3 regions of the Roseovarius salis genome follow, and region 3 is predicted to be linked to each of the others. Evidence: riboswitches for the same ligand, from Rfam matches in the RefSeq annotation. Region 3 holds a riboswitch; each other region holds the start of a gene.
What was found. Region 3 has a riboswitch for cobalamin ahead of ACH13J_RS06425 (CbtB domain-containing protein). Riboswitches for the same ligand answer to the same signal wherever they lie in the genome.
Positions count from the first base shown of each region.

Region 1 (10,056 bases), on a different contig from region 3:
CCAGGAAGGGTGCCATGCCGAGCCCGGTGGAGTTGCCGATGCCGAACCGCCGGCGCAGGGCGGGGTCGAGCGGAACCGCGGTGCCGGGGGCCCGGCACCTTGCCATGTGCTCGACGAGATCCATCACGAAGGCGCGGGTGAGGTAGACCGACAGCATCTCGACCTGGAAGGGGCCGCGGCATTCCTCGCGGCCGGAGAGGTATTCCCGGTCGGCCGCGCCGAACTTGCCCGAGCCGTAGACGGCCGTGGTGCGCATCAGGTAGCCCACCTCGGCCACTCGTTCCGCGTCGGGCTGGCGGCCCGCGGCGAGGCTGTCGACCACGTGATCCCACAGGCGCACCGAGCGGTTGGCGCGCGACAGGGACAATTCGCGCTGGCTGACGCGCCCGGCCTCCTGCCGCGGCACATTGGCCCGCAGCCGGGCGATGTCGTCCGCCGAAGGAACCCCGTCGAAAAGGGTGAATGTCGCGTCCCATGCCGTGGCGATCACGCGGTCGGAGCGCATTTCGTCGGGCAAATCATGCGCGAAAGCGACCAGCGAATAGCTGCGCGCGGGGCCGTGGGCGGTATAGACGGCATGCCCCACCCCGCGGTCGTCGATGTCGAAGGCGCGTGTCTCGAACCGCCATGCCCCGCCTTGCAGGCGCCGCAGGAGCTGGCGCATGAAGCTGAGCCGTGTCTGGTGGAACGCGCCGAGCCGGGCCAGTTTCATCACCGTGCCGGGCGGGCGGGGGGCGACGGCGCCCGTCATCCCGCCATCCCCGTTGCCGCGGCGTGGGCCGGTCCGGGGCGGGGGCGCTGCCCCCGTCGCGCCGGGGGCGCGACTCCCCCGGGGTACTTGGCCCAAGAAGAGGCCCCGGGCCCGCGCGGAATGGGCAGGACGCCTCGGCCCCTCATGTCCGCCCGGGCCCGAAATTCTCGTCGAAGAAGCGCAACCAGTTTTCGCCCATCAGGCCTGCCACCTCCGTTTCGTCAAATCCCCGGGCACGGAGCCCTTGCTCCATGTTACCGAAATCGCGGTTGTCGCGGAACCATGCAGGCTGCGGCGGAAAGCCCGGCGCGTCGGCGGAGCCTTCGCCGTAGTCGACCCGTTTCGTCCACCGGCCGCTGCGCATCCATTCCACAACGCTGTCGGGCTGGTCCTGGCACAGGTCGGAGCCGATGCCGAAATGCTCGGCGCCGAATCGCTCGGCCGCCATGGCCACCATGTCGCAGAAGCTTTCCAGCGTGCACTCCGAGCCGTCCTTGAGGTGGTGCGGGTAGAGCGAGAACCCCATCATGCCGCCGTTCCCGGTCACCGCGCGCACCACGTCGTCGCGCTTGTTGCGCAGGGCGGGGTGCCAGTCATGCAGGTTGGCGTGGGTGATGGCGATGGGGCGCCGGGACAGTTCGGCGGCCTCGATGGTGGAGCGGTCGGCGGAATGGCTCATGTCGATCACCAGCCCCACGCGGTTCATCTCGCGGATGACCTCGCGGCCCATGCGGGTGATGCCGGGGTCTTCGGACTCGTAGCAGCCCGTCGCCAGCAGCGACTGGTTGTTGTAGGACAGTTGCATGAACCGTGCGCCGAGCTTGTGCAGGATTTCCACGAGCCCGATGTCGTCCTCGATCGGGGCGGGGTTCTGGAAGCCGAAGAAGACGGCGGTCCGGCCGGTTTCGCGCGCCCGGCGCACGTCGTCGCCGGTTTCGCCGTGGAAGACGAGGTCGGGGAACCGTTCGAACCAGCGGTTCCAGCGCTCGAGGTTGAGCACGGTTTCCCGGAAATTCTCGTGGTAGGAAATCGTGACATGCACCGCGTCGACGCCGCCCTCGCGCAACTGGCGGAACACCTTTTCCGACCAGTTGGCGTATTGCAGGCAGTCGATCCGGTGGGTCATCGCGGCGCCCCTGCCGAGATGTAGGCCGTCTTGACCGTGGTGTAGAACTCGCGCGCATAGGTGCCCTGTTCACGCGGGCCGTAGGAACTCATGCCGCGGCCGCCGAAGGGGACGTGGTAGTCGGTGCCGGCGGTGGGCAGGTTGACGGTGACAACCCCGGTCTGGGCGTTGCGGCGGAAATGGGTGGCGCGGGCAAGATCGCGCGTGACGATGCCTGAGGTCAGGCCGAACTCGGTGTCGTTAACGGTGGCCAGCGCCTCCTCGTAGCCGGAGACGCGGATGACGGCGGCCAGGGGGGCGAACATCTCTTCGCGGTTTATCGCCATATCGTTGCGGCTGTTCAGGAAGACGCCGGGCGACATGTAATACCCTTCGGTTTCCATGTTGAGCCGCGCCCCGCCGCAGGCGAGCTCGGCCCCCTCGGACTTGCCCAGCGCGACGTAGTCGAGGTTTTCCTGCAATTGCTGTTGGCTGACCACCGGCCCCATCTGGGTGCCCTCGGCGAGCGCGTTGCCCACCTTCATCGCCTGCGCCCCGGCGACGAGCTTGTCCACGAAGGCATCGTGCACCCTGTCATGCACGATGAGGCGCGAGGAGGCGGTGCATTTCTGTCCCGTGCCGCCGAAGGCGCCGCCGAGCGCCAGTGTCACGGCGAGATCGAGATCGGCGTCGTCCATCACGGCAAGCGCGTTCTTTGAGCCCATCTCCATCTGCAGCTTGGTGAAATTCTGCACCGCCGCGGCGGCGATGCCGCGCCCCACGGGAACGGAGCCGGTGAAGGAGATGGCATCGATCTCACGGCTTTCAACCAGCCGCTGGCCCACGTCGCGGCCCGCGCCCATGACAAGGTTGAACAGCCCGTCGGGGATGTCCTGCCGGCTGATGATCTCGGTCAGCGCCACGGCAAGGGCGGGGGTGAGGTTGGCCGGTTTCCAGATGACGGCGTTGCCGAAGGCAAGCGCCGGGGCGATCTTCCAGCTGGCCGTCGCGATGGGAAAGTTCCACGGGGAAATGACGGCGACGGTGCCCACCGGCTCGCGCCGGATATCGACCTCGATGTCGGGGCGGACGCTGTCGGCGTTCTCGCCCAGCTGTCGCAGGGTTTCATGGGCGTAGTAGGTAAAGAACTGGCCGGCGCGGTAGACTTCGCCCTTGCCCTCGGCAAAGGGCTTGCCCTCCTCGCGCGACAGCAGCGTGCCCAGCTCCTCGGCCCGGGCCATCAATTCCGTGCCGATGGCCATGAGCACGGATTGCTTGTGCTCCATGCCCCGGGCAGCCCATTGCGCCTGCGCGTCCTTGGCGGCGGCGATCGCCGCGTCCAGCTGGTCCGGCGCGGCCTGTGCGTAGAGGCCGACGAGGTCGGACAGGTCCGAGGGGTTGCGGTTCTCGATCTCGTCCTGTCCGGCAACCCATTGACCGGCGATAAAGTTGTGGTGGCTGTCTGTCATTTCATCCTGCCGTTGTGTGGGGCGTTGCCGCGATATGGGCATGGATGCGATTTCAGATCAAATGCAAAATACTTTAGGAAATTTCACCCGGGCTTAATCGCGCAGCGCGGATACAGGCCGCCATTTCGCGGGTCACGGGTGTCTGCAGCGCGGCAGGTGGCGTGAAAAGGAACACCTCGCGGCGGGCCGCGCTGTCGCGCAGCGGCAGGAACCTCAAATCCGCGAAATCGGGCAGCACGGCCAGCTCGGGCAGGACCGTGATGCCCAGCCCCGCGCGCACGAGGCCCAGGATCGAGCCGGTATTGGCCACGCTCAGCCGGGCGGCCTCCAGTATCGGCTGGAACGCCGCGTCGCGGATCTGGGCACAAAGGCCGTTGGCGATGAAATCGATGCCGCGCAGGTCGGCCCATGTCAGGTCGTCCCAGTCGCCGGCGAGGGGGTGATCCGCCCGGCAGACGGCGCCGAACCGGTCGGAAAAGAGCGGCGCCCTGTCGAAGCCTGGAACCTCGCCGAGGCTGGCCAGCGCGATATCGGCGCGTTCGGCCAGCAGTTCCTGCTCGATCGTCGCGGAGTCGTTGTCGCGCATGTCGATCCGCACGCCGGGATGGCCGTGCATGTAGCGCCGCAGGATGGGCGGCATGACGACCTGCGCGATGGATGGCGTGGCGATCACCCGGACATGCCCGCGCTCGGCCCGGGCCAGCCCCTCGATCGCCGCCACGGTTCGTTCGAAATGGTCCAACTCGCGCGTGGCCTCGCGGTAGATCTGTTCGCCCAGCACGGTAAGCCGTGACTTGCGGCCCGTCTCGAACAGCGGCGCGCCGACATTGTCCTCGAATTGTCGCAGCATCATCGAGATGGCCGATGGGGTCCGCCCGAGCGCATCGGCCGCGTCGGCGAGAGTTCCGTGTTCGGCCACGGCGCGGAAACAGCGGAGCATCTCGATCTTGATGGCCAATTCCGGATATCCCCTCGGCAGCCGCGTTGCATGAGGCTGTGCCGAATTCCGCCACGGTGCAAGACCCCATGCGCCCGGCGCGATGCAGTCTTGTGCGACGTGCTTATCGGTGACACACTGAGCGCTCGAGGTGCCGCCCCGACGGGCGGAGAATTGGGAAGCCGGTGAAATTCCGGCGCTGCCCCCGCAACGGTAAGTCAGGGGGATATGGGCGAAACGCCACTGGACGGCATGTCCGGGAAGGTGCCCGTATCCGGACCCGCAAGCCCGGAAACCAGCCTCGGAAAACCGTCGAGCTGCGGAGGGCGGCGCGGGCGTGTGGCCTCCGGCACATGTCTCTGCCTTGCTCCGCCCCAATACGGCCCGGGGTGCGGCCGTGGGAGAGAGAAGATGACCGCCACGCGCATACTGCACGGGCTGGAGCGCAGTGCAGCCAAGGGAGACGAGGCCGACGGCATCGCGCGGCTTTGGTTCCTGGAATGGGTTTTCGGACTGGACGGAGAGGCGACACCGGCCGAGGCGCGCGCCGCGCTGGCCAGCCGGGCCGCGCAGAACGCCGAAAGCGCGGCCGCCTGTGCATTCGTCCGTTTCCTGCGGCAGGCGGCGCAGCCGGTGGCGCCGGAGATGCGGCGCCGACGTCGCCGGGCCATTCACTGAACCGCCGCGCTCAGGCGTCCCGCAGGCCGCACCATTCCGCGATGAACAGCGCGATCACCCCCGTGCAGGCGGTGAGCGAGTCCATGTGGACACGTTCGTCGAACCCGTGAATGTTTTCCGCGACGGGGCCGAAACAGAGGCTCGGTATGCCGTGGTAGAGGCCGTAGAACCGGGTATCGGTGAGGGCGGTCATCAGGCGGTCCTCGGGGCCGGGCGTGTCGAACACCGTCTGGTAGGCCGATGACAGGGCTGCCTCGGGCCCGGCGGCGTTTTCCAGCACGTAGCCGTCGGCCTGAAAGCCGTTCCATGTGATCTCGGGCGGGTTCGAGCGAAGGAACGGATGGGTTTCCGCGGCCTGCTGCACCGTCTCGGCGATGCGCGTCTTGGCCTCGGCGACCGGCGTTCCGGGCAGCAGGCCCATCCGGCATTCGACCTCGCACCAGGCGGGCACGCTGGAGGCCCAGTCGCCGCCCCGTATGGTGCCCGCGTTGAAATTGAGAGGATGGTGCGCGTCGGCGTAAACCGGGTGGCGTACGGCCTCGGTATTCCAGTCGTCCGCCATGCGCTGGAGCGCATCGAGCAGGTGATAGGCGGCCATGATCGCGTTGCTGCCGCTCCCCGCCTCGGCAACGTGGACCGGCCGCCCCCGCACCCGAAGCCGGAACCAGACGACGCCCACCTGTGCACGGACGAGCGTGTGGCCGGTCGGCTCGGGGATCAGGACACAATCGGCCCGGTAGCCGCGGGCCAGCGTGGCCAGGGCGCCAAGGCCGGTGCTCTCTTCCTCGACCACGGATTGATAGTGCAGCCGCCCGTCGGGTTCGAACCCGGCCTGACGGATCGCATCGACCGCGAAGAGCGCGGCGGCCTTGCCGGCCTTCATGTCCCCGGCGCCTCGGCCGTGCATCCATCCGTCACGGATTTCAGGCTGATAGGGCGGGGTGGTCCACATTTCCCCGGGGCCTTCGGGCACGACATCGACGTGCCCTTGCAGGATGAGCGACCGCCCCGATGGGTGCTCGGGCGACAGCGTGCCGGTGACGGAGCGGATCTCGGCGACCTCGCCCGCAGCATCGCAGAACCCCGGTTGATCCGACAGCGCGGCCACCGGAACGGTCCAGTCGTCCACGTCCCAGCCCCGTGCCGATAGGGCGGCGGACATGTGGTCCAGCGCGCCGTCCTCGGCGTGCCGGCGGCTGGCGATGCGCGTCAGTTCCCCGAGGAATTCCGCCCGCTCGGTGCGGCCGGCCTCGACGGCATCGAGGATCGCGCGAACGGCGGTTGCTGGTATGCCGGACATTCCGGTGCTCCTTGCCCTTTCGCGGCAGAGGAGCAGCGCGTGCGTCAAACGTCAACCGGCAGACAAAAAACGGCGGCGCCCGGGAGGAGGAGAGGCGCCGCCGTTCCTTGACGTCTGACCCCAGGGAGGAGGAGAGGGGCCGAACGTTCCGTCGGGCCGATGGCCCGGGTTGTTATGGCGGCGGCCCCAGGGAGGAGGAGAGAGGCCGCCGCCGTTGACAGGCGTTCCAGGGAGGAGGAGGGAACACCTGAACTCTTCGTGTTACCGCCCGTATACCGCCTCGCGCGCTGTCCGCTTCAGCTCCGCGCGGCGCAGGCCGAGGTCAGCCAGCTGGGTCGCGTCGAGGCGGGACAATTCGCGTAGCGTGGCGCGATACCACATGTAATCGTGCACGGCCTGCGTCGCATGATACACGCGCGAGCTGATCTCCAGCGCCATGGCCGAGGGGGCAATGCTCCTGCGGTTTGCGGTGGCCATGTTCATTCCGGTTTTCCTTTCGCGTGTGCTGCACGCGCAGCGTGCTTTCGCTTCGTTTCGTTGATCATAAGAATAAGCCTATGCTGCGAGCGCACAATCCCCTGCGACAACATTGCTGCTATGCAGCAAATGCATAAGCTTCACTGACCTAAAATCGGGCATCCCGCCGTTATTTTCGGCGCGTCATGACGGCCCCTTGCGCATGGGGAAATTTCTGCCACCTCTTGCGGCAGGACTGATGGGAGAACGGGCATGACGGAAATTCGTGAAGCCATCCTTGAGCGGCTCAGGCAGCTGGAGCTGCCCGACGGGGGAAACCTGGTGTCGCGTGATCTCGTGCGCGCGCTGGCCGTCGAGGGCGGCAAGGCGCGATTCGTGATAGAGGCACCGAACGCCGAGGTCGCAAAGCAGATGGAGCCGCTGCGCGCCGCGGCGGAGCGGGCCGCGGCGTCCGTCGAGGGCGTCGAGAGCGCCTCGGTCGCGCTGACCGCGCCGACACAGCAGCCCAAGCAGACGGCAAAGGACCAGTCGGCCCCCTCTCTCAAGATCGGCGGACATCCCAAGGGCGGCGACACCTCGATCCGCCCCGACAATGTCCGCTCGATTCTCGCCGTGGCATCCGGCAAGGGCGGGGTCGGCAAGTCCACGGTATCATCCAACCTGGCCGTGGCGCTTGCCCGGCAGGGGCGCCGCGTCGGTCTGCTGGACGCAGATATCCACGGCCCCAGCCAGCCGCGCATGATGGGCGAATCCAAGCGCCCCGCCAGCCCGGACGGCAAGATCATCGAGCCGCTGACGGCCCATGGCGTGACCTTCATGTCGATCGGGCTGATGCTCGACCCCGACCAGGCGGTGGTCTGGCGCGGGCCCATGCTCATGGGCGCGCTGCAACAGATGATCAGCCAGGTGAACTGGGGCGAGCTGGACGTGCTGATCGTCGACCTGCCGCCCGGCACCGGCGACGTGCAGCTGACGCTTTGCCAGCGGGCGCAGCCGACCGGCGCGATCGTCGTGTCCACGCCGCAGGACGTGGCCCTGCTGGATGCACGCAAGGCGATGAACATGTTCGACACGCTCAAGACGCCGGTGCTGGGCCTGATCGAGAACATGTCGGTCTACAAGTGCCCCAACTGCGGGCACGAGGAACACATCTTCGGCACGGGCGGTGTCAGGGCCGAGGCCGACAAGCTGGGCATCCCCCTGCTGGCCGAGCTGCCCATCGACCTGGACACGCGGCTGGCCGGCGATGCGGGCACGCCCGTCGCGACGGGTGAGGGCCCGATGGCGGAGGCCTACAGTGCCCTGGCGGACCGGCTGGTGCGCGCGGGCATGGCCTGAGAGCGTGCGCGTGACAACGGGCCGCCCCGCCCCGTGCAAAGGGCGGGACCCGCGGCGGCAATCCTGCGTGTGACGGATGCGCCTTTCACGCTATGGTTCGGCCATGCTTGTCACGATCATCTGCATCTACATGGCGGTGTGGGGCTGCGCTTACGCCGCGGCGCGCCGGTTCAAGAGCCGCGCGGCCTTCTGGGTGCTTTACGTGGTGGCGGTGCTGCCGGTGCCGGCCTTTTTCACGGGCGCTTTCTATGTCGTCTACGCAGGCGTCGATGCCGAGAACGCGGCCCAACTGGCCGCGACGGTCCTGGTGTTGGGCATGGCGTTGGCGGTGTTGTCCTATCCGCTGAGCCATGCCCGGCTTCGGCGCAATGGGGGCGCATAGGCGATGACATCCGCAGGCGTGAGCGGCAAGGAAAGCCTTTCGCGTCAATGCGCGCCCGAAGAACGCGAGCGGCGCGGACGACGACAGGCACACGGATCTCCCCGGGATGTGATTGTCATCGATTTCAAGCATTTGAGCGGTAAGAGTGGCAGCCCGTAAGAAAATTGTCAGGTTTGAGCGAACGGGCTAATTTATTGAAATTGCTTAATGTATAATCTTTTTGTGCACCAAAATGTGCATCAATCAGGAAGGATTGCCGGCTGCCCCCAGGCCGGGATTTGAACCGCGCCGGGTTTGCCGGAGGCTTCAACTCCTGAGTAGGATGGAGCATCATGAGCAAGACCACGAACAAGTATTCCCCTGAAGTCCGCGAGCGTGCGGTTCGCATGGTTCTGGACAATGCCGGGCAGCATGAGAGCCGTTGGGCGGCGATCCTGTCGGTTTCGGCGAAGATCGGCTGTGCGCCGCAGACACTGAACGACTGGGTCAAGAAGGCCGAGGTGGATCGAGGTGAGCGGGCCGGTGTCACGACCGAGATGGCCGAGCGGCTGAAGGCGCTGGAACGGGAGAACCGGGAGCTGAGGCAGGCGAACGAGATCCTCCGCAAGGCCAGCGCGTATTTTGCCCAGGCGGAGCTCGACCGCCGACCGAAGTCATGATCACCTTCATCGACGATCACCGTGGAGAGCTCGGGGTCGAGCCGATCTGCAAGCACCTGCCGATTGCCCCGTCCACCTATTACGACCATCTGGTCAAGCGGGCCGACCCTGATCTGCGCTCGGATCGGGCCAGGCGGGACGCGGAACTGCGCCCCGAGATCGAGCGCGTGTTCGATGACAATTTCAAGGTCTACGGCGTGCGCAAGGTCTGGCATCAGATGCGCCGGGAAGGCTTTGATGTGGCCAGATGCACGGTGGCACGGCTGATGAGGGAGATGGGGCTCGAAGGTGTCATTCGGGGCAAGAAGGTCAGGACGACGATGCCGGATAACACCCAGCCCTGCCCGTTGGATAAGGTGAACCGTCAGTTCCGCGCGCCTGCGCCGGACATGCTGTGGGTCAGCGATTTCACCTATGTCGCGACCTGGCAGGGCTTCGTCTATGTGGCATTCGTGATCGATGCCTTCGCGCGCCGCATCGTGGGCTGGCGCGTGAGCCGCACGGCCCATGCCGGGTTCGTGCTCGATGCCCTGGAACAGGCCGTTCATCAGCGGCGGCCGGGCGCGGGGCTGGTGCATCACTCGGATCGCGGGTCGCAATACCTCTCGATCAAATACACCGAACGCCTGGCGGAGGCGGGCATTGAACCGTCGGTCGGCAGCGTCGGGGACAGCTACGACAATGCTTTGGCCGAGACGATCAACGGTCTTTTCAAGGCAGAGGTCATTCATCGCCGTGGGCCATGGCGCAGCTTCGATGCCGTGGAATACGCCACACTCGAATGGGTCGATTGGTTCAACAACCGCCGCCTGCTGGAACCCATCGGGAACATCCCGCCAGCAGAGGCCGAAGCAAATCACCACGCCACTCTGGAAACTCAGACCATGGCGGCGTAACTAACTGAAATCAGCCTCCGGCAAACCCGGCGCGGTTCAAAACCCGGCGCGGTTCACTTCCGCC
Region 1 is NZ_JBISDG010000001.1:338-10,393, reverse strand. Features, by position in the region: gene ACH13J_RS00055 (hypothetical protein) at 1-751, opposite strand, end outside; gene ACH13J_RS00050 (membrane dipeptidase) at 894-1,877, opposite strand; gene ACH13J_RS00045 (aldehyde dehydrogenase family protein) at 1,874-3,325, opposite strand; gene ACH13J_RS00040 (LysR substrate-binding domain-containing protein) at 3,399-4,283, opposite strand; cobalamin riboswitch at 4,395-4,580, shown strand; gene ACH13J_RS00035 (hypothetical protein) at 4,674-4,940, shown strand; gene ACH13J_RS00030 (ArgE/DapE family deacylase) at 4,951-6,240, opposite strand; gene ACH13J_RS00025 (DUF1127 domain-containing protein) at 6,502-6,723, opposite strand; gene ACH13J_RS00020 (Mrp/NBP35 family ATP-binding protein) at 6,970-8,055, shown strand; gene ACH13J_RS00015 (hypothetical protein) at 8,159-8,437, shown strand; one part of gene ACH13J_RS00010 (IS3 family transposase) at 8,770-9,058, shown strand; AL1L pseudoknot at 9,051-9,167, shown strand; one part of gene ACH13J_RS00010 (IS3 family transposase) at 9,058-9,992, shown strand.
Region 1: linked by a shared signal. The riboswitch ahead of ACH13J_RS00035 (hypothetical protein) and the one ahead of ACH13J_RS06425 (CbtB domain-containing protein) in region 3 are both predicted to bind cobalamin.

Region 2 (10,056 bases), on a different contig from region 3:
TCAGGCGGTAGAGCGCCCCCTGTCCGACCGAAAGAAACCAGATCCCGCCCTCCGGCCCCTCCGCCACGGCGCGCACGCGCTGCGTTTGCGGCCCGCTGATGCGCTCGGCCTCCTGCAGCGGGTCGCCCGACAGGCGCGAGATGAGGTCGAACTTCAGCGAGCCGACAAAAATGTCGCCCTCCCATTCGGGCCACAGGGCGCCGGAATAGATCATCATGCCGGACGGCGCGATGGAGGGATCCCAGTAGAACTGGGGTTGCTCCATTCCCGCTTTGTGCGTGCCCTCGCCGATCTTGGCGCCCGAATAATGCCTGCCATAGGAAATCACCGGCCAGCCGTAATTGGCGCCCTTGAGGACACGGTTCACCTCGTCACCGCCGCGCGCGCCGTGCTCGACGACCCAGAGATTGCCCTGTGCGTCAAGCGTGGCGCCCTGCGGGTTGCGGTGGCCATACGACCAGATTTCCGGCTGTGCCACCGGATCGTCACGAAACGGGTTGTCGAGCGGCGCACGCCCGTCGCGGTCGATGCGCAGGACCGACCCGCCGGCACGCGCAAGATCCTGCGCGGAGGGACGGTCGCCACGCTCGCCCACGGTGACGAAGAGCGTGCCGTCCGGCGCCTCGACAAGGCGCGAGCCGAAATGCCGCCCGCCGGTGGTGCCGGTCTCCATCTCCCAGATCACCGTCCAGTCCGCCAGCCGGGCGCCGTCCGCGGTCAGCCGCGCGCGCGCCACGGCCGTGCCCGCGCCGCCGGGCTGCGGCTTGGCGAAGGTGAAGAACAACGTGCGGGTCTTCGCGAAATCCCGCGGCACCAGAACGTCGAGCAATCCGCCCTGCCCGCGCGCCCAGATCTCGCCAACGCCCGCAACGGCGCGGCGCTTGCCATCCGATAGCCGCCACAGCCGCCCGCCGCGCTCCGTTACAAGAATGTCGCCGTCGGGAAGGAAACCCATCGCCCAGGGCTGGTCCAGCCCGTCGGCGACCCGGGTGGCGGTCAACGCGCCCGCGCTGCTGTCGAGCGCGGCCGCCATGCCGGACATCAGCCAGCACGACACGATGGCGGACAGGACAGGTCTGATGGTCATTTACGGCGTCTCCCTGCGTGGTTTCGCGCGGTCATGCCCCTACGTGGGGACGCCGAGGCGTCGGGTCAAACCGCGGGCGGCGTTATGCCTTGCTTTTCATACTCAGTGAAATACGCTCCGCACCGGAATACGCATACACAGGGAGAGACACAGATGAGAAAGCTTCTGGTATCCACCACCGCACTGGCGCTGGCGGCGGGCACGGCCGCGGCAGACGATCACGCCGTCAAGATCGGTATCGTGCTGGGCTTCACCGGCCCCATCGAGTCACTGACGCCGCACATGGCCGCGGCCGCCGAGATGGCCATGGAGGAAGTGTCCGAAAGCGGCAACCTGCTGGACGGCAAAATGGTGGAACCAGTCCGTGCGGACTCTACCTGCATCGATTCAGGGGCCGCAACCACCGCGGCCGAGCGGCTCGTCACGTCGGAGGGCGTCAAGGGCATCATGGGCGCGGACTGTTCGGGCGTGACCGGCGCGGTGCTCAGCAACGTGGCGGTGCCCAACGGTGTGGTCATGATCTCGCCGTCGGCGACCTCGCCCGCGCTCTCGACCGCCGAGGATGACGGGCTGTTCTTCCGCACGGCCCCGTCGGACGCGCGGCAGGGCGAGGTGATGGCCAAGATCCTGATGGAGCGCGGGATCGAGGAAGTGGCCGTTACCTACACCAACAACGACTACGGCAAGGGTCTGGCAGACAGCTTCGCATCGGCCTACGAGGAGATGGGCGGCACCGTGACGATCAACGCCGCCCACGAGGACGGCAAGGCCGACTACTCTGCAGAGGTGGGCGCGCTGGCCTCCGCCGGCGGCGACAGGTTGGTTGTCGCGGGCTATGTCGACCAGGGCGGCAGCGGCGTCGTGCGCGCGGCGCTGGATACCGGTGCCTTCGACACGTTCCATTTCCCCGACGGCATGATCGGCACCGCGCTGGAGGAAAATTTCGGCTCCGCGATCGACGGCTCGACCGGCCAGCACCCCGGCACCGACAGCCCCGGAAAGGCGAAGTTCCAGGAAATGGTCGGCGACAGCTTCGAGGCGACCTCGCCCTTCGCGCCTGAAAGCTATGATGCGGCGGCGCTGATGATGCTTGCGATGCAGGCCGCCGGATCGCCCGAGTCGGCCGACTACAAGGGGCACGTGATGGACGTGGCCAACGCCCCGGGCGAGAAGATCTTTCCCGGCGAGCTGGGCAAGGCGCTCGAGATCATTGCCGATGGCGGCGACATCGACTACGTCGGCGCAACCGCGGTCGAGCTGATCGGCCCGGGCGAATCGGCCGGCAACTACCGCGAGATCATTTTCGAGGACGGCGAGATCACCACGGTTCAGTACCGCTGATCCCCGCCGCATGCACGGACTGGCCGGCCCCGGATCATGACGGGGCCGGTCCAATATCAAGAACCGGGGCAACGCCCCGCGGGGGACAGCGATGATCGTCGTGGAGGACGTTCACAAGCATTTCGGGGGTTTCCACGCCGTCGATGGCGCCAGCCTTGAGGTGCGCGCGGGCACCATAACCGGGCTGATCGGGCCAAACGGTGCCGGAAAGACAACCCTTTTCAACGTGATAGCAGGCGTTCTTAAACCGACCTCGGGCCGGGTGACCATGGCCGGGGAGGACATCACCGGCCTGCCGCCGCACACGCTGTTCCACAAGGGGCTTCTGCGCACATTCCAGATCGCGCACGAATTCGCATCGATGACCTGCCGGGAAAACCTGATGATGGTGCCCGGCAGCCAGTCGGGCGAGCGGCTGTGGAACACGTGGTTCGGCCGCCGCCGCATCGCCGAGGAAGAACGCGCCCTGCGTGCGAAGGCCGACGAAGTGCTCGAGTTTCTCACCATCTCGCACCTTGCCGAGCAAAAGGCGGGCGAGGTGTCGGGAGGACAGAAGAAGCTGCTGGAACTCGGGCGCACCATGATGACCGACGCGCGGATCGTCTTTCTCGACGAGGTCGGCGCCGGGGTGAACCGTACGCTGCTGAACACGATCGCTGAGGCCATCCTGCAACTCAACCGCGAGCGCGGTTACACCTTCGTGGTGATCGAGCATGACATGGATTTCATCGGCCGCATCTGCGACCCGGTTATCTGCATGGCCGAGGGAAAGGTGCTGGCCGAGGGCACGCTGGACGAGATCAAGGCCAACGAGCAGGTCATCGAGGCGTATCTGGGCACCGGGCTCAAGAACAAGGAGGCCCTTGGCACATGACCGGCAATCCCTACCGCGATGACAGGGGCAACAAGGACCGGACGATCACCAACCCTGCCGGGGCGGGAGAATTGCCCTTGCGCGACGGCCGGGAGGCCGAGCCCGCGCCGGGCGGCGCGTTCCTGACCGGCGAACACATGACCGGCGGGTACGGCAAGTCCGGGCCGGACATCCTGCACGATTGTACCATCGCGGTGGACCGCGGCGAGATCGCGGTGATCGTCGGCCCCAACGGCGCCGGCAAGTCGACGGCAATGAAGGCGCTGTTCGGAATGCTTCACCTGCGCGAGGGCCGCGTGCGGCTCGACGGCGTGGACATCACCGGGCTCAGCCCGCAGGCCCGGGTGCCGCAGGGCATGGGCTTCGTGCCGCAAAACAACAACATATTCACCACGATGACGGTCGAGGAAAACCTCGAGATGGGGGCATTCATCCGCACCGATGACATTTCCGGCACGATGGAGCAGGTCTATGACCTGTTCCCGATCCTGCGGGAAAAACGACGCCAGCCCGCAGGTGAACTCTCTGGCGGGCAGCGCCAGCAGGTGGCGGTCGGTCGGGCCCTGATGACCGAACCCAAGGTTCTGATGCTTGACGAACCGACGGCGGGCGTCAGCCCCATCGTGATGGACGAACTTTTCGACCGGATCATCGAGGTCAGCCGCACCGGGATCCCGATACTGATGGTCGAGCAGAATGCCCGGCAGGCGCTGGAGATCGCCGACAAGGGGTATGTCATGGTTCAGGGGCGCAACGCGCACACCGGCACGGGCAAGGAATTGCTGGCCGACGCGGAGGTGCGCCAGAGTTTTCTGGGGGGATGATGGAGATGCGAGGGTTCCTTCACACCGCCGCGGCAGCGGCTCTTCTGGCCGGGTGCGGCGGGGCAGAGCCGCCCCGCCCCCCAACGGGCGCTGACCACGATGCCATGCTTGCCGCGCTGGATCAAAGCTATATCTGGACCTGCACCCTCACCGGCGACGGGACCGCCGCGCCGTGGCGCTTCGCGCTCCAGCGGCAGCAGGGACGACGCCGAAACGTGTTGCTGCTCGAGGCGGGGCGGCCGCCGTCCCGCCCGCTTGAGGTGAAGAGCGAGGGCGCGGCGCGGATCTACACCCTCCGCGACGAGACGGAGATCATCGTTGCCTCCGACGGCGAGGTGTTTGCCAGCGGTCCCGGCGGATCGCGCGGCAAGACCTACAGGACGGGACGCTGTGAAAAGGGGGGACAGCCGGCATGAATGCCGTCACCGTGGATGAAGCCGCGGGAGCGCCCCCGGTTCCCGACACGTCGGCGCCGGCCAGCGGGCGTGTTGCGCGGCCAAGGGGAGGACGTGCATGACAGACCTTCTCAACGCCGTCGTGGCCCTGTCCAACTTCGTGCTCGTGCCCGCTATCGCCTATGGGAGCCAGTTGGCGCTTGGCGCGCTCGGAGTGACGCTGGTTTACGGCATCCTGAGGTTTTCCAACTTCGCCCACGGCGATACGATGGCCTTCGGCACGATGGTGACGATCCTCGTCACGTGGTGGTTGCAGGCGGCAGGCATCGGGCTGGGACCGTTACCGACCGCGTTGCTGGCGCTACCGGTGGGCATCCTTTTCTGCATGGGGTTGCTGCTGTTCACGGACAAGGCGGTGTTCCGGTTCTACCGGCGGCAAAGGGCCAAGCCCGTGATCCTCGTCATCGTATCCATCGGGGTGATGTTCGTGCTCAACGGCCTCGTGCGCTTCATCATCGGACCCGGGGAACAGCGTTTCGCCGACGGGGAGCGTTTCATCATCACCGCGCGCGAGTTCAAGCAGATGACGGGCCTCGACGAGGGGCTGGCGCTCAAGACCACGCAGGGGTTGACCGTCGTCACGGCGGTGATCGTTGTGGCGCTGCTGTTCTGGTTTCTCAACCGCACCCGCACGGGCAAGTCCATGCGGGCCTTTTCCGACAACGAGGATCTCGCGTTGCTGTCGGGCATCAACCCGGACCGGGTGGTGATGGTCACGTGGCTGCTCGTTGCGGCGCTGGCCACCGTCGCGGGGGTTCTTTACGGCCTAGACAAGAGCTTCAAGCCGTTCACCTACTTCCAGCTTTTGCTGCCCATATTCGCCTCGGCGATCGTGGGCGGGCTGGGCAGCCCGCTGGGCGCCATCGCCGGGGGCTTCGTCATCGCCTTTTCCGAGGTGATGATCACCTATGCGTGGAAAAAGGTTCTGGGCTACCTGTTGCCTGAGGCGCTCGAGCCTTCGGGGCTCGTGCAACTGCTGTCCACCGACTACAAGTTCGCCGTCAGCTTCGTCATCCTTCTGATCGTCCTGATATTCCGGCCCACGGGCCTCTTCCGGGGGAAAGCGGTATGAGCGAGATCACCAGGAACGTCTCCCTTTTCGCGCTGGTCGCGACACTGATCCTGCTGACGGGATTCGTGCAGAGCTGGTCAACGGCGCTGCTCATCCTCAACATGGGGCTTGTGTCGGCCATCATGTCGATGGGCGTGAACCTGCAATGGGGGTTCGCGGGTCTTTTCAACGTGGGCGTGATGGGGTTCGTCGCGCTTGGCGGTCTGGCCGCCGTGCTGGTGTCGATGCCACCCACCGTGGACGCGTGGGCCGCCGGTGGCGCCCGGGTCATGGTCGGGCTGGCCACCGGCGCGGGCGTCATCGTGGCCGCAACGCTGGTGCTGCGCCGCATGGCGCCGTCGCGCCTGCGCACGATCACGGTCGTGGCGGTGCTTGTCGGCGGCTTCTTTCTGTACCGCTGGGTGTTCGACCCCGGCGTCGAGGCGGTCGAGGACGTCAACCCCGCGGGCACCGGGTATCTGGGCGGTCTTGGCCTGCCGATCCTGCTATCATGGCCGGTGGGCGGATTGCTGGCGGCCGGTGCCGCATGGATCATCGGCAAGGCCGCGCTCGGCCTGCGTTCCGACTACCTCGCCATTGCCACGCTCGGCATCGCGGAAATCATTCTCGCCGTTCTCAAGAACGAGGATTGGCTGTCGCGCGGCGTCAAGAACGTTTCGGGACTGCCGCGGCCCGTGCCCTACGAGCGCGACCTGCAGAACGACCCCGGCTTCGTCGAGACGGCCGCGGGTCTCGGCCTTGACCCGGTCACGGCCTCTTCGCTGTATATCAAGCTCAGCTACGCCGCGCTTTTTGCCGTCGCGCTCGTTATCATTCTCGTGCTGGCGCAGCTGGCGCTCAACAGCCCGTGGGGCCGGATGATGCGTGCGATCCGTGACAACGAAACGGCGTCCGAGGCGATGGGCAAGGATGTCACCCGGCGCCACCTGCAGGTATTCATCCTTGGCTCGGCATGTTGCGGTATCGCCGGGGCGATGATGACGACGCTCGACGGCCAGCTCATCCCCACCGCCTACCAGCCGCTGCGCTTCACCTTCCTGATCTGGGTGATGGTGATCGTGGGCGGGTCGGGCAACAATTTCGGCGCCGTGCTCGGGGGCTTTCTGATCTGGTTCTGCTGGGTGCAGGTCGAACCGGTCGGCCACTGGCTGATGAGCGTGGTGACCGCGCCGATGGCCGAGGGCAGCGCGCTCAAGGCGCACCTGCTGGACAGCGCGGCACACATGCGGCTGCTGACCATGGGGCTGATCCTGATCCTCGTCCTGCGCTTCAGCCCGCGTGGACTGATCCCCGAGAAATAGACGCGCAACCGAATCGGGCGTTCGGCCCCATACCGCGTGTTTCCGTGTCATGGCCAATCCGGCCAGGCGAGCTGATTGACGGCCTGTGCGGGACAATACCGCCATGGTTGAACGAAATGCACGGCAATCCCGGACAGGGTCACAATATCGCCGCAATCCCACCGAACCCTTGTCCGCGCCGGGACGGCCATGGCCGGCCCGTGCCTGTAAACGCCGGAGCGTTCCGACCATGACCAAGCTGATCTGCCTTTTCACCCGAGACGCGTCCGGCGCTGCCAGCGTCGACTGGGTCACGCTGACGGCGGCGGTCGTGGTACTCGGGGTCTCAAGTGTCAGCGCGGCCCAGATGGGCGTGATCGATCTCGGCAGCCGGGTAATGGACGGGGTCACTGTCCACGACAGCGGCGCCGACTGACGGCATGACGAATGGCACCGGCGCGCGTGCCACTGTCGCTTGACAAACACCGCCCTTCGGGATCATTAGATTTGTGCTGGTTCCTGTCCAGACAGGCGAAGAGGGAATGTGCCAGCCCGGCCTCCCGGGTCAAGCACAGCCGCCCCCGCGACCGTGACCGGAGAGGCCGTCCGCAGCGCCACTGGCCCAACGGGTCGGGAAGGCCGGGCGACCGTTGGCCGCCACCCAAGGCGGCCGGGATCCGCAAGCCGGGAGACCTGCCAGCGACATGACGACTCGCCGGACGGGGTGTGCCGGGGTCGGGATGTTGGCCCGCCCAAGGGGGCCCTGCCCGGTTTGCCGCCCCGTCCCTGACACAGCATACGCACCGGAGGCTGACCGATGCCCGACCTCGCCAAACTGCCCGTCACCGTGATCACCGGTTTTCTCGGCTCCGGCAAGACGACCCTGATCCGCAACCTCATGGAAAACCCCGGCGGCCGACGGCTGGCCGTGGTGGTCAACGAGTTCGGCGACGTGGGCGTCGACGGCGAGATCCTCAAGGGGTGCGCCATCCCCGACTGTCCGGCCGAGAACATCATGGAACTGGCCAATGGCTGCATCTGCTGCACCGTGGCCGATGACTTCATTCCCACGATCGAGTCGCTGATGGCGCTGGACCCGCGCCCGGACCACATCCTGATCGAAACCTCTGGCCTGGCGTTGCCGAAACCGCTGCTCAAGGCGTTCGACTGGCCCGACATCCGTTCGCGCATCACCGTGGACGGGGTGATCGCGCTGGCCGACGCCGAGGCCGTGGCCGCGGGCCGCTTCGCACCCGACGTGGCCGCGGTGGACGCGCAGCGCGCCGCCGATGACAGCCTCGACCACGAAACGCCCCTCTCGGAGGTTTTCGAGGACCAGATCGCCTGTGCCGACATCGTGCTGCTGACCAAGCCCGACCTTGCCGGACCAGAAGGCGTGGCCAAGGCCAAGCAGGCCGTGGCCGCCCAGGCCCCGCGCCCCCTGCCCGTGGTCGAGGTCGCCGAGGGCGTCATCGACCCGCGCGTGATCCTCGGGCTGGAGGCCGCCGCCGAGGACGACATGGCCGCCCGCCCCTCGCACCATGACGAACCCCATGACCACGATCACGAGGATTTCGACTCCATCGTCGTGGATTTGCCCGAGCTGGCCGACCCCGCCGATCTGGTCGGCGCGATCGAGCGGCTGGCGCGCGACCACAACATCCTGCGGGTGAAGGGCCACGCCTCGGTCGCGGGGCGGCCCATGCGCCTGCTGGTGCAGGCGGTCGGCCCGCGCGTACGCCACCAGTACGACCGCCCCTGGAAGCCCGGTGAGCCGCGGCAGGGGCGCCTCGTGGTCATTGCCGAACATGACGACATCCGGCCGGAGACGATCCACGCGGCCTTTGGCGCGCTGGCCGGCCAGCCCGCAGAGTAACACCGCGCCGGGGCCACGCCCCGCCATCCGCACGGACCGCCCGCCATGCACGTCATCTTTCGCGAAAGCCACGGGCTCGACGAGACGGAGACCCCCGTAGACCTCGGACAGGACCCTGCGGATCTCGTCGTGCTGTCGTTCTCGGACAGCGATCTCGGTGCGTTCGCCGACGCGTGGCATCGCGGCGGCGGGGTGCAGGGGCGGCTGCCCGGCCTTCGGCTGGCCAACCTCGCGGCGCTCAAGCACCCCTTGTCCGTGGACACATACGTCGAGCAGACGCTTGCGGGTGCCCGCGGCATCCTGATCCGGCTGATCGGCGGCGTGCCCTACTGGGCTTACGGGCTGGAACAGGTCCGCGCGCTGTCCGAGGCGCGGGGCATTGCCCTCGCCGTGCTGCCCGCGGACGGCCGGGACGACCCCCAGCTCGACGCGTATTCCACGGTGCCGCGGTCGACCCTGCGGCGGCTGCAGCACCTGTGCGATACAGGTGGCGTGGTGGCCGCGCAGTCAGCATTGTCGCAGATGGCGCTGGCCGCGGGGCTCTATGCCGGGCCGGTGCGCGGGGCCAAGGCGTTGCCACCGGTGGGCGCATGGACGCCGGAAGACGGGGTGTGCTGCCCGGCCGTGGCGGTCATGTCCGGCGGCAGAGGGGGGCTGTCTGCCCCCCGCTCGGCTGCGCCGAGCCCCCCCGAGGATATTTCAGGCCAGAAGACACCCCGGGTTCTGGTGGTCTTCTACCGCTCCTACCTCGTCTCGGCGGATCTCGGGCCCGTCGAGGCGCTGATGGGGGCCTTGCGTGACAAGGGATATGACACCGCGGCGCTGTTTGCGCCCTCGCTCAAGGCGCCGGACGCGGCGGGCTGGCTGCGCCGGCAGGTGGCCGCGCACGCGCCCGCGGCGATCGTCAACGCCACCGCCTTCTCGGGCAAGGGCGACGCGGGCACATCGCCGCTGGACGCGGCGGAGGTGCCGGTTTTCCAGGTGGCGCTGTCCACGGCCGGGCGGGACGCCTGGGCCGAGGCCGAGCGCGGCCTGTCGCCCGCAGATCTGGCGATGCACGTGGTGCTGCCGGAGGTGGACGGGCGGATCATGGCCGGGGTCGTGTCGTTCAAGGACCGGCAGGCGCCCGACCCGCACCTGCAGTTCGCCCGCACGGCGCATCGCCCCGAGGCCGACCGCGTCGCGGCCGCGGCGGCACGGATCGATGGCTGGCTGCGGCTTGCCGGCACGCCGGCGGCAGCGCGGCG
Region 2 is NZ_JBISDG010000055.1:2,825-12,880, reverse strand. Features, by position in the region: gene ACH13J_RS16695 (PQQ-dependent sugar dehydrogenase) at 1-1,087, opposite strand, end outside; gene ACH13J_RS16690 (ABC transporter substrate-binding protein) at 1,241-2,428, shown strand; gene ACH13J_RS16685 (ATP-binding cassette domain-containing protein) at 2,520-3,302, shown strand; gene ACH13J_RS16680 (ATP-binding cassette domain-containing protein) at 3,299-4,126, shown strand; gene ACH13J_RS16675 (hypothetical protein) at 4,132-4,542, shown strand; gene ACH13J_RS16670 (ABC transporter permease subunit) at 4,640-5,653, shown strand; gene ACH13J_RS16665 (ABC transporter permease subunit) at 5,650-6,954, shown strand; gene ACH13J_RS16660 (hypothetical protein) at 7,184-7,369, shown strand; cobalamin riboswitch at 7,430-7,648, shown strand; gene cobW (cobalamin biosynthesis protein CobW) at 7,751-8,809, shown strand; gene cobN (cobaltochelatase subunit CobN) at 8,855-10,056, shown strand, end outside.
Region 2: linked by a shared signal. The riboswitch ahead of cobW (cobalamin biosynthesis protein CobW) and the one ahead of ACH13J_RS06425 (CbtB domain-containing protein) in region 3 are both predicted to bind cobalamin.

Region 3 (10,056 bases):
TCGGCCGCCTGTGCCAGCACCTCTGTCTCGCGCTCCAGTTCCTCGATCGTCTCGCCGGCGTCGCGATTGAGGTTGTGCTCGCGCTCGATGTCGCGGGACAACTGGCTGATGCGCGACTCAAGCGTCTCGATCCGGGCCTGCGCGGTGGCCTCCTGCTCTTCCAGCGAATCCCGGCTGACCTGCAATCTCTGCAATACGGCCGCGGCGATGGCATCCTCCTCGCGCAGCGGCGGCAGCGCGGCCTCGGCCTCCCCGCGGGTCCGTGCGGCCTCGCGCGCCGCAGTTTCAGCCTTGGCGGCTTCCGTCAGCCGGGCATGCAACCCGGCATCGGCCTCGGCACGGGCCGCGTCGGCCTCCTGCCAGCGACGGTAGAGCAACAGCCCCTCGGCATGGCGCAACTCCTCGCCGATCTTGCGATAGCGGGCGGCCTGCCGCGCCTGCCGGTCCAGCTGTGTCAGCTGCCCGGCCAGCTGCTCGATCACGTCGTCGACACGCGCAAGGTTGGTCTCGGCGGCGTTGAGCTTGAGTTCGGCCTCGTGCCGGCGCTGGTAAAGGCCCGAGATGCCTGCCGCCTCCTCCAGCACGCGGCGGCGCGCCTTGGGCTTGGCGTTGATCAGTTCCGAAATCTGGCCCTGCCGCACCAGCGCGGGCGAGTGCGCACCGGTCGAGGCATCGGCGAAGAGCATCTGCACGTCCCGCGCGCGCACGTCCTTGCCGTTCAGCTTGTAGGCGCTGCCCACGTCGCGGGTGATGCGGCGGACGATCTCGAGGTGGTCGGCATCGTTGAACCCCGCCGGCGCCAGCCGGTCCGTGTTGTCGATATGAACCGCGACCTCGGCATAGTTCCGGGCCGGGCGCGTCGCCGCCCCGGCAAAGATCACATCCTCCATGCCCGAGCCGCGCATCGAGGTGGGCCGGTTCTCTCCCATGACCCAGCGAAGCGCCTCAAGCAGGTTGGACTTGCCGCAGCCATTGGGCCCCACCACGCCCGTCAGGCCCGGCTGGATCAGCAGGTCGGTGGGGTCAACGAAGCTTTTGAAGCCTGTCAGCCTGAGCTTGGAAAACTGCACGGCGTGCCCTCTCGGTCGGTCTGGCGCCGGTGATTCCGGTCTTGGGTCGCCATCAGATGCGCTCAGGCGCAACCTGTCAACGGCAAACCCCACCATGTGGCTTGCAGCTGACGGTTATCCACAAGATATTGCCGCCGCACCGCGGATGCGCAAGGCGCCGCGCGTGATGCCGGTCAGCGTCGGGGATCGGGAAACAAACCGCGGCAGCCACGCGGCCATGCCGCCACTGTAACACCGGGCGTCGGAATCTGCCTTGACGCAACGGCGCGCCCGCTTCATACCGAGACATGCAAGGGTCCCGTATCGGGTGCGACGCATCCGGGGACGAAATGGGAATGACGTGCCGGCGGACCCAAACAGGGCGCCCATGCGTCAGCCGCCCCCGCGACTGTGAGCGGCGAGCCCCTGCCAAGATGCCACTGGGCGCTCATGCCCGGGAAGGCGGCAGACAAGGCGACGACCCGCGAGCCAGGAGACCAGCCTTTGCGCGATGGCATCCAGCCCCGGGTGTGGGGCGCGAAAAGAGAGTAGAAGACATGACCGCACTGGTTCAATCGGCATCCAAATCCGCAATTCTTCCGGTCCTGACCGCCCTCGGGCTTGGGCTCGGCATCCTCTCCGTCGCCGGGCATGTGCAGGCGGCCGCGCTGCACGATTCCGCCCATGACGTGCGCCACGCGACCGGCTTTCCCTGCCACTGATCCATGCTCCAGAGAATCCTGACCAGCGCGCTGCTCGCTGGCTTCTGCGCGGGCCTGATAGCGGCCGCGTTGCAGTTCGCTTTCGTGCAGCCGGTGCTACTGCACGCCGAACTCTATGAATCCGGCGAACTCGTTCATTTCGGCGGCGATGCCGTCAGCGCCGACCCGGACCTTCCGGGGTTCAGCCCCGTTCGCGACGGGCTGAGCGTGCTGTTTTCTGCGCTGATCTACGTGGGTTATGCGCTGATGCTTGTCGCGGTGATGGCACTGGCCGCGGACCGGGGTGTGCGGATCGACGCCCGCACCGGGCTTGTCTGGGGGATTGCGGGGTTTGCCGCGTTCCACCTTGCGCCCGCCGTCTCCTTGCCCCCCGAGGTGCCGGGCGTGGCCGCGGGCGACATCGGTGCACGGCAAGTCTGGTGGTGGTCCACCGTGGCGGCCACGGCTGCGGGGTTGGGGCTGATCGGTTTCGGCCGGAGCTGGGCAGCATGGGGCGCGGCAGCAGTCCTGATCGTTGCGCCGCACGCGGTCGGCGCCCCGCATCCCGACAGCTTTGCCGGCCCGGTCCCGCCCGAGATCGCCGCGCTGTTCGCCAGCCGCGCGCTTGGCGTCGGCTTGGCCGTGTGGGTCGTTCTGGGCGCACTCGCCGGGTATTTCTGGCAGCGCGAGGCGACCCAGGCCCCGGCTGCGGCCTGAGCCACCAAGCCAGGCACGGGCGGTCCGTGTGCCGCCCGCGCCGCGCAGGAGGAGCACGTGATGCCCCGACACTTCGTCTTTCTCATCATCGGTTTGTTTTTCGGCGCCGGTCTCGGATTCATGGTCGCCGCCACGACGGGCGCAACGGTCGAGGGGCATGCGCATGGCAACGATGCCGTGCACGATCATGCCGCCCACGACCATGGCGACGGCGACCAAGACCATTCGAAAATGACCGAGGTCGCGGGGCCCGCGCCCGGGCTTGAAATCGTGGTGCACCCCGACGGACCACGGAGCCGGAACCTCGAGATCGCGACCGAGAACTTCACCTTCGCCCCCAGGTCGGTGAACGGCCCGCACGTGCCCGGCGAAGGTCACGCCCATGTCTACCTCAACGGTGTCAAGATCGCCCGCGCCTATGCCCGCTGGTTTCACCTGTCGGCGCTGCCCAAGGGCGAGCACCAACTCCGCGTGACACTCAATGCAAACGATCACGGCCAACTGACCGTGAACGGCACCGCCGTCGAGGCGACCACGACATTTTCAATCGAGTAACTCAGCCGCGACCGCAACGGCCCAGCCGCCACGCTTTGCGAGGCTCCCCTCGCCGGGTGCGCCCGGGACCGACGCGGCCCTTTTCTTTCGCCCAACAGGCCATATGATCGCCCCGCACGAACGGTCCGGAGGCTGCCATGATACTCAACATCGCGATCATACTCGCGGCGCAGCTGGCCGGCGAGGTTCTGGCCCGCGCGCTGGCCCTGCCCATCCCCGGGCCCGTGATCGGCATGGCGCTGCTGTTGGCGGGGTTCATCGCCAGCCGGAAGCTCGCCGACCGCATCCTGCCGACCTCGCAGGGCATACTCGCCCATCTGTCACTGCTTTTCGTGCCCGCTGGCGTCGGCGTCATCAGCCACGCCGAGGCGCTCGGCGAGTCCGGGCCGGCACTGCTGCTTGCACTGGTGGCCAGCACGGTGCTCGCACTTGTGACCGGCGCGCTCACCTTCGTCTGGCTGGCCCGGCTCACGGGCAACGCGGAGAAGACCGAATGACGGACCTGCCCGACATCTGGTCCTATCTGCGCGAGGGGCCGCTTATCTGGCTGACGGCGACGCTGGCGGCCTACCTCGTCGGCGACACGGCGTTCCGCGCGGCGGGGCGCAACCCGCTGGTCAACCCGGTCCTGGTGGCCATGGCTCTTCTCGCCGCGGTGCTATGGGCCACGGAAACACCCTACGCGACCTATTTCGAAGGCGCGCAGTTCGTTCATTTCATGCTGGGCCCGGCAACGGTGGCTCTGGCGGGGCCGCTTTACACCAACCTGCACCATGTCCGCCGCACGCTGCTGCCGATGGCCGGCGCGCTGGCGGTGGGGTCGGTCACGGCGGTGGTCTCGGCGCTATGGATCGCGCGAGCCCTCGGGGTGGAGGGGGCCGCGCTGGCCTCGCTCGCACCCAAGTCGACCACGGCGCCGGTCGCCATCGGGATCGCCGAACAGCTTGGCGGCCTGCCCACCCTGACGGCGGCGCTGGTGATCCTGACGGGGATCATCGGCGCGGTGATCGTGACGCCGCTGATGAACGGTCTGCGCGTCACCGACTGGCGCGCGCGGGGCTTTTCGGTCGGCGTCGCCGCCCATGGCATCGGCACCGCCCGGGCCTTTCAGGTGAACGAGACCGCGGGCGCCTTCGCAGGGATCGGCATGGGGCTCAACGCCTTGCTGACCGCCATCATCGCGCCTTATGTACTGGCACTGTTCCAATGAAGGGGAGGCGCGCCAGATGAGCGACGACAGCGAACGCCACGCGGCAAAGATGGCCAAGAAGAAGGCCGCGCGCGACCGCATCATGTCCACCAAGACCGAGGAAAAGGGCCTGATCATCGTCCACACCGGCAAGGGCAAGGGCAAGTCATCCGCCGCCTTCGGCATGATATTCCGCTGTATCGCCCACGGCATGCAGTGCGCCGTCGTCCAGTTCATCAAGGGCGGCATGAGCACCGGAGAACGCGACCTGATCACCCAAAGGTTCCCGGATGTCTGCGCGTTTCACACCATGGGCGAGGGATTCACCTGGGAGACGCAGGACCGCGCCCGCGACATCGAGATGGCACAGGCGGCATGGGAGACCGCCAAGAACCTGATCCGGGACGACTCGAACCGGATGGTCCTGCTCGACGAGATCAACATCGCGCTGCGCTACGACTATATCGACATCGCCGAGGTGGTCCAGTTCCTCGCGGAGGAAAAGCCGCACATGACCCATGTCGTCCTGACCGGGCGGAACGCCAAGGACGATCTCGTGGAGATCGCCGACCTGGTCACGGAGATGGAGATGATCAAGCACCCGTTCCGCTCGGGCGTGAAGGCGCAACTCGGGGTGGAGTACTGACCGCCCCCGGCGGCCGACCAAGGCAGATTTCCGTTTCCTGAATCCGCATTGCATGTCAACATCCCCAAAGGCTCAGGGCCGGGACAAGCCCGCGGCCCACGCCTGACAGGGAGGAAATGCAAAATGAATTTGAGACCGGATCCGACATTCTACCCCACCCCCAAGATCGCGATGGACGCACCGGCCGAGAAGCTCGCCTTCACGCTGATGCTCAGCCCGGACGGGTCGCAGCCCGACGGGCTTGCCATCATCGACGTCGACCCGGGGTCGAAAAACTATGGCGACATCGTCCACAAGGTCATCATGCCGAACAAGGGTGACGAGTTTCACCATTTCGGCTGGAACGCCTGTTCGTCGTCGCTGTCACCTCTCTCGGGGCACGCGTTCCTGGAACGGCGGTACCTCATCATTCCCGGCATCCGGTCGTCGCGCATTTACGTGATCGACGTCAAGGAGCCGCTGGAGGCCAAGATCCACAAGATCATCGAGCCCGAGGAGGTGTTCGCCAAGACCGGCTATTCCCGCCCGCACACCATCCATTGCGGACCGGAGGGGATATACGTGTCCACCCTTGGCGGAGGTGGCGAGGATGGCACCGACGGCCCGCCGGGAATATTCATCATGGATTGCGAGAGCTTCGAGATCCTCGGCCGGTACGAGATGGACCGCGGCCAGCAGGAGAAACACTACGATTTCTGGTGGAACCTGCCGCGCGACTACATGGTCAGTTCCGAATGGGGCCTGCCGCCGCAGTTCGAGAACGGACTCGTCCCCGAGGACCTGCTGTCCAACAAGTATGGCCACAAGATCCATTTCTGGAACCTGCGCGAGCGCCGCAACGTCCAGACCATCGACCTCGGCGAGAACCACCAGATGGCACTGGAAATCCGGCCCGCGCACGACCCGGCCAAGGATTACGGCTTCTGCGGCGTGGTCGTGGACACCACCAACCTTCAGGGCGCGATCTTCACCTGGTGGCAGAAGGAGGACGGCACCTTCGAGGCCAGGAAGACCATCACCATCGACCCCCAACCCGCTGCTGCCGACGACCTGCCCGAGCTTCTCAAAGGGTTCGAGGCGGTGCCGCCCCTGGTGACGGATATCGACCTCAGCCTCGACGACCGGTTCCTTTACGTGGCCTGCTGGGGCACCGGCGAGATGCACCAGTATGACGTGTCCGACCCGATGAACCCCAAGCTGGCCGGCAAGGTCGAGATCGGCGGGATCGTCAAGAAGACCAAGCACCCCAACGGCAAGCCGTTCGGCTATGGCCCGCAGATGGTCGAGATCAGCCGCGACGGCAAGCGGGTCTACTGGACGAATTCGCTCTATTCCACTTGGGATGACCAGTTCTACCCGGGCGAACGCGGCGCGGCGATGGTGATGGCGCGCGCGGGCGATGGCGGCGGGCTTGACCTCGACCCCGATTTCTGGGTGGAGTTCCCCGACGGCTACCGCGCCCACCAGATCCGGCTGGAGGGCGGAGACTGCTCCACCGACAGTTTCTGTTACCCCTCCGTCTGATCCGTGGAGGACGCAAGCACGGTCGCGGCCCTTTGGTGGGCCGTGATCGCCTCCGGTCTCTATCACGGCCTCAACCCCGGCATGGGATGGCCGCTGGCAGTATCGGCCGCGCTCATGGAGCGCGACGGCCACAGGCTCTGGCGTGCACTGCTGGCCCTTGGGGCGGGGCACCTCGTGGCGATGACGGCGATCCTGCTGCCGTTTTCGGCGATGCTCCTGCTGGTGGACTGGCAGCGCGAGATCCAGGTCGGGGCGGCGGTCCTCGTGATCGCGATGGGGATTTACCTGCTGGTCACGCGCCGGCATCCGCGGTTTCTCGCCCGCGTGCCCCCGTCCCGGCTGGCCTTGTGGTCCTTCCTTGCGGCCATGGCGCACGGTGCGGGGCTGATGCTGGTGCCGATATACCTGGGCCTGTGCGACCTTTCACAGGAGGGCACGGGCCATCGCGCCGCCTTCGCGCTGATGTCCTCCGACACCGGCGCGGCACTCGCCGTGGCGGTCACGCACACCGTGGCGATGACGTTGGCGGGCGGCGCGCTGGCCGTCGGCGTCTATCGCTGGCTGGGGTTGCGATTCCTGAGCAGGAGCTGGTTCAACCTCGACACGATCTGGGCCGCCAGCCTGGTCCTGGTGGGCGTGATATCGCTTGTCGCGCTGCATTGACCGTGGCGGCCGGTCCGGGCAAACATACCGGATCGCTCCCCGGATCACGCTTCATCTTGCCTGAAATACTCCGGGGGAGTCGCGCCAAGGGCGCGACGGGGGCAGCGCCCCCGGCGAAACCGCCCCGACCAGGACCATGCCGATGCCATTTCAGAAAGTCACTCCGGAAAAGCTCTCAGACGCGGTAACACGACAGATCGAGAAGCTCATCCTGCGCGGCATACTCCGCCCCGGCGAGCGGCTGCCCGCGGAACGCGACCTGGCCGAAAGGCTGGGTGTTTCCCGCCCGTCTCTGCGGGACGCGGTGGCGGAACTTCAGGACAAGGGCCTGCTCACGACGCGCGCCGGGGCCGGCATCTACGTCGCCGACGTGCTGGGGAACGCGTTTTCCGACGCGCTGATACGGTTGTTTTCCGACCATGGCGAAGCGGTCTTCGACTACGTCGCCTTTCGCCGCGATCTCGAGGGGCTGGCGGCCGAGCGCGCGGCGCGGCTGGCCTCCGATACCGATCTCGCAGTGGTGGGCGAGATCTTCGCGAAGATGGAGGCAGCCCACGCCCGGACCGAACCCGACCGCGAGGCCCGGCTGGACGCGGAGTTCCACATGTCCATCATCGAGGCCAGCCATAACGTGGTGATGCTGCACATGATGCGCTCGATGTTCCAGCTCCTGCGCGAGGGTGTCTTCTACAATCGTCAGGTCATGTTCAAGCAGCACACCACGCGCGGTGCCCTGCTCGACCAGCACCGCGCGATAAACGCGGCGCTGCAGGCGCGCGACGGGGCCGCCGCCCGGGCCGCGGTCGAGGCCCATCTGAGTTACGTCGAACGTGCCCTTGCCGACCAGCAGCGCGCCGAGCGCAACGAGGCGATCGCCCGGCAGCGGCTGGAACACGAGCAATCTCGCTGAGCGGCCGGATGCGGCCAGACGCCGGGCGGTGCCGGCGTGTGCGCACTGCCCATTTTTTACCATTTGATAAAAAATAATCCTGTGGCATACTCCCCCAAAAGACGTCCAGCAGGGGAGGACACATTGACCCATAGCGCGCTGACCCCCGGGATCGCCGCCGGACGGCTCCGGCCCGAGGAGTACGAGAACAACTTCGCCGACCTGCATCCCCCGCTTGATGACCACGAGGCGCTCGTGGCCGCGGACCGGTGCTACTTCTGCCATGACGCACCCTGCATCACGGCCTGCCCGACGGAAATCGACATCCCACTTTTCATCCGCCAGATCGCCACCGGAACGCCCGAGGCGGCGGCCAAGACGATCCTGACGCAGAACATCCTGGGCGGCATGTGCGCCCGCGTCTGCCCGACGGAAACGCTGTGCGAGGAAGCCTGCGTGCGCGAGATCGCGGAGGGCAAGCCGGTGCTGATCGGTCAACTTCAGCGCTATGCCACCGACACGCTGATGGCCACGAACAGCCATCCCTTCAGCCGTGCCGCGCCCACCGGAAAACGCGTGGCAGTGGTCGGTGCGGGGCCCGCGGGCCTCGCCTGCGCGCACCGTCTTGCGATGCACGGCCACGACATCACCCTCTATGATGGCCATGAAAAGCCCGGCGGTCTGAACGAATACGGCATCGCCGCCTACAAGACCGTCGACGACTTCGCACAGGCCGAGGTGGACTGGCTGCTGCAGATCGGCGGCATTACCGTCGAAACGGGCCGCAGGCTCGGGGAGGATCTCACGCTCGGCGCGTTGCGCGACAGCTACGACGCGGTTTTCCTGGGGATCGGCCTGGGCGGGGTCAACGCGCTCGGTCTGGAGAACGAGGACAAGGACGGGATCGCCGACGCCGTCGGTTTCATCGCCGAGCTGCGGCAGGCCGCGGACCTGTCAAGGATGCCCGTGGGGCGCGACGTGGTGGTGATCGGCGGCGGCATGACGGCGATCGACGCGGCCGTGCAGGCGCGGCTTCTGGGGGCGCTGAACGTCACCCTCGTCTATCGCCGCGGGCGCGAGCGCATGAACGCCAGCGTTTACGAACAGGATCTTGCCGCCTCCAAGGGGGTAAGGATCATCACCAACGCGGCGCCGGTGGCCATCCACGGCAATGGCAAGGTGCGCGAGGTGGAGTTCGAATACACAGATGACGAACTCGAACCCACGGGCGAGCGGTTCCGCCTGCCCGCCGACCAGGTGTTCAAGGCCATCGGCCAGACGCTGCAAGGTGGCAACCTGCCGGATCTCGACGGTCGCAAGATCAAGGTCACGCGTGCGGGTCGCACATCGCTCGACGGGGTCTGGGCCGGGGGCGACTGCGCTGCCGGCGGCGACGACCTCACCGTGACGGCGGTGGCCGAGGGCCGCGACGCCGCAGAGGACATTCACGCCAGCCTGACCGGCTGAGCCGAGCCAGGGGAGACCAGCACAATGGCCAATCTCGAGACGAACTTCGTCGGCATCACCTCGCCCAACCCGTTCTGGCTGGCGTCGGCGCCGCCCACGGACAAGGAATACAACGTGCGCCGCGCCTTCGAGGCCGGCTGGGGCGGCGTGGTATGGAAAACCCTGGGCGAGGACGGCCCGCCCATCGTCAACGTCAACGGCCCGCGCTACGGTGCGATCTGGGGAGCCGATCGCCAACTCCTGGGCCTCAACAACATCGAGCTCATCACCGACAGGCCGTTGCAGACCAACCTCGACGAGATCGCGCGGGTAAAGAAGGACTACCCTGACCGCGCCATCGTCGCATCGTTGATGGTGCCGGTGAACGAGGACAGCTGGAAGGAGATTCTCGCCCGCGTTGCCGACACGGGCTGCGACGGGGTCGAACTCAATTTCGGCTGCCCCCACGGGATGAGCGAACGCGGCATGGGGTCGGCCGTGGGCCAGGTGCCGGATTACGTGCAGCAGGTCACCGAGTGGTGCAAGAAACACAGCGACCTGCCGGTGATCGTGAAGCTCACGCCCAACATCACCGATATCCGCAAGCCCGCGCAGGCAGCGAAGGACGGCGGCGCCGACGCGGTGAGCCTCATCAACACGATCAACTCGATCACCGG
Region 3 is NZ_JBISDG010000012.1:1,070-11,125, forward strand. Features, by position in the region: partial or broken gene ACH13J_RS06420 (AAA family ATPase) at 1-1,070, opposite strand, end outside; cobalamin riboswitch at 1,347-1,569, shown strand; gene ACH13J_RS06425 (CbtB domain-containing protein) at 1,607-1,771, shown strand; gene ACH13J_RS06430 (CbtA family protein) at 1,775-2,467, shown strand; gene ACH13J_RS06435 (hypothetical protein) at 2,528-3,022, shown strand; gene ACH13J_RS06440 (CidA/LrgA family protein) at 3,160-3,519, shown strand; gene ACH13J_RS06445 (LrgB family protein) at 3,516-4,232, shown strand; gene cobO (cob(I)yrinic acid a,c-diamide adenosyltransferase) at 4,249-4,857, shown strand; gene ACH13J_RS06455 (selenium-binding protein SBP56-related protein) at 4,981-6,381, shown strand; gene ACH13J_RS06460 (hypothetical protein) at 6,385-7,044, shown strand; gene ACH13J_RS06465 (FCD domain-containing protein) at 7,187-7,954, shown strand; gene ACH13J_RS06470 (NAD(P)-dependent oxidoreductase) at 8,078-9,400, shown strand; gene preA (NAD-dependent dihydropyrimidine dehydrogenase subunit PreA) at 9,425-10,056, shown strand, end outside.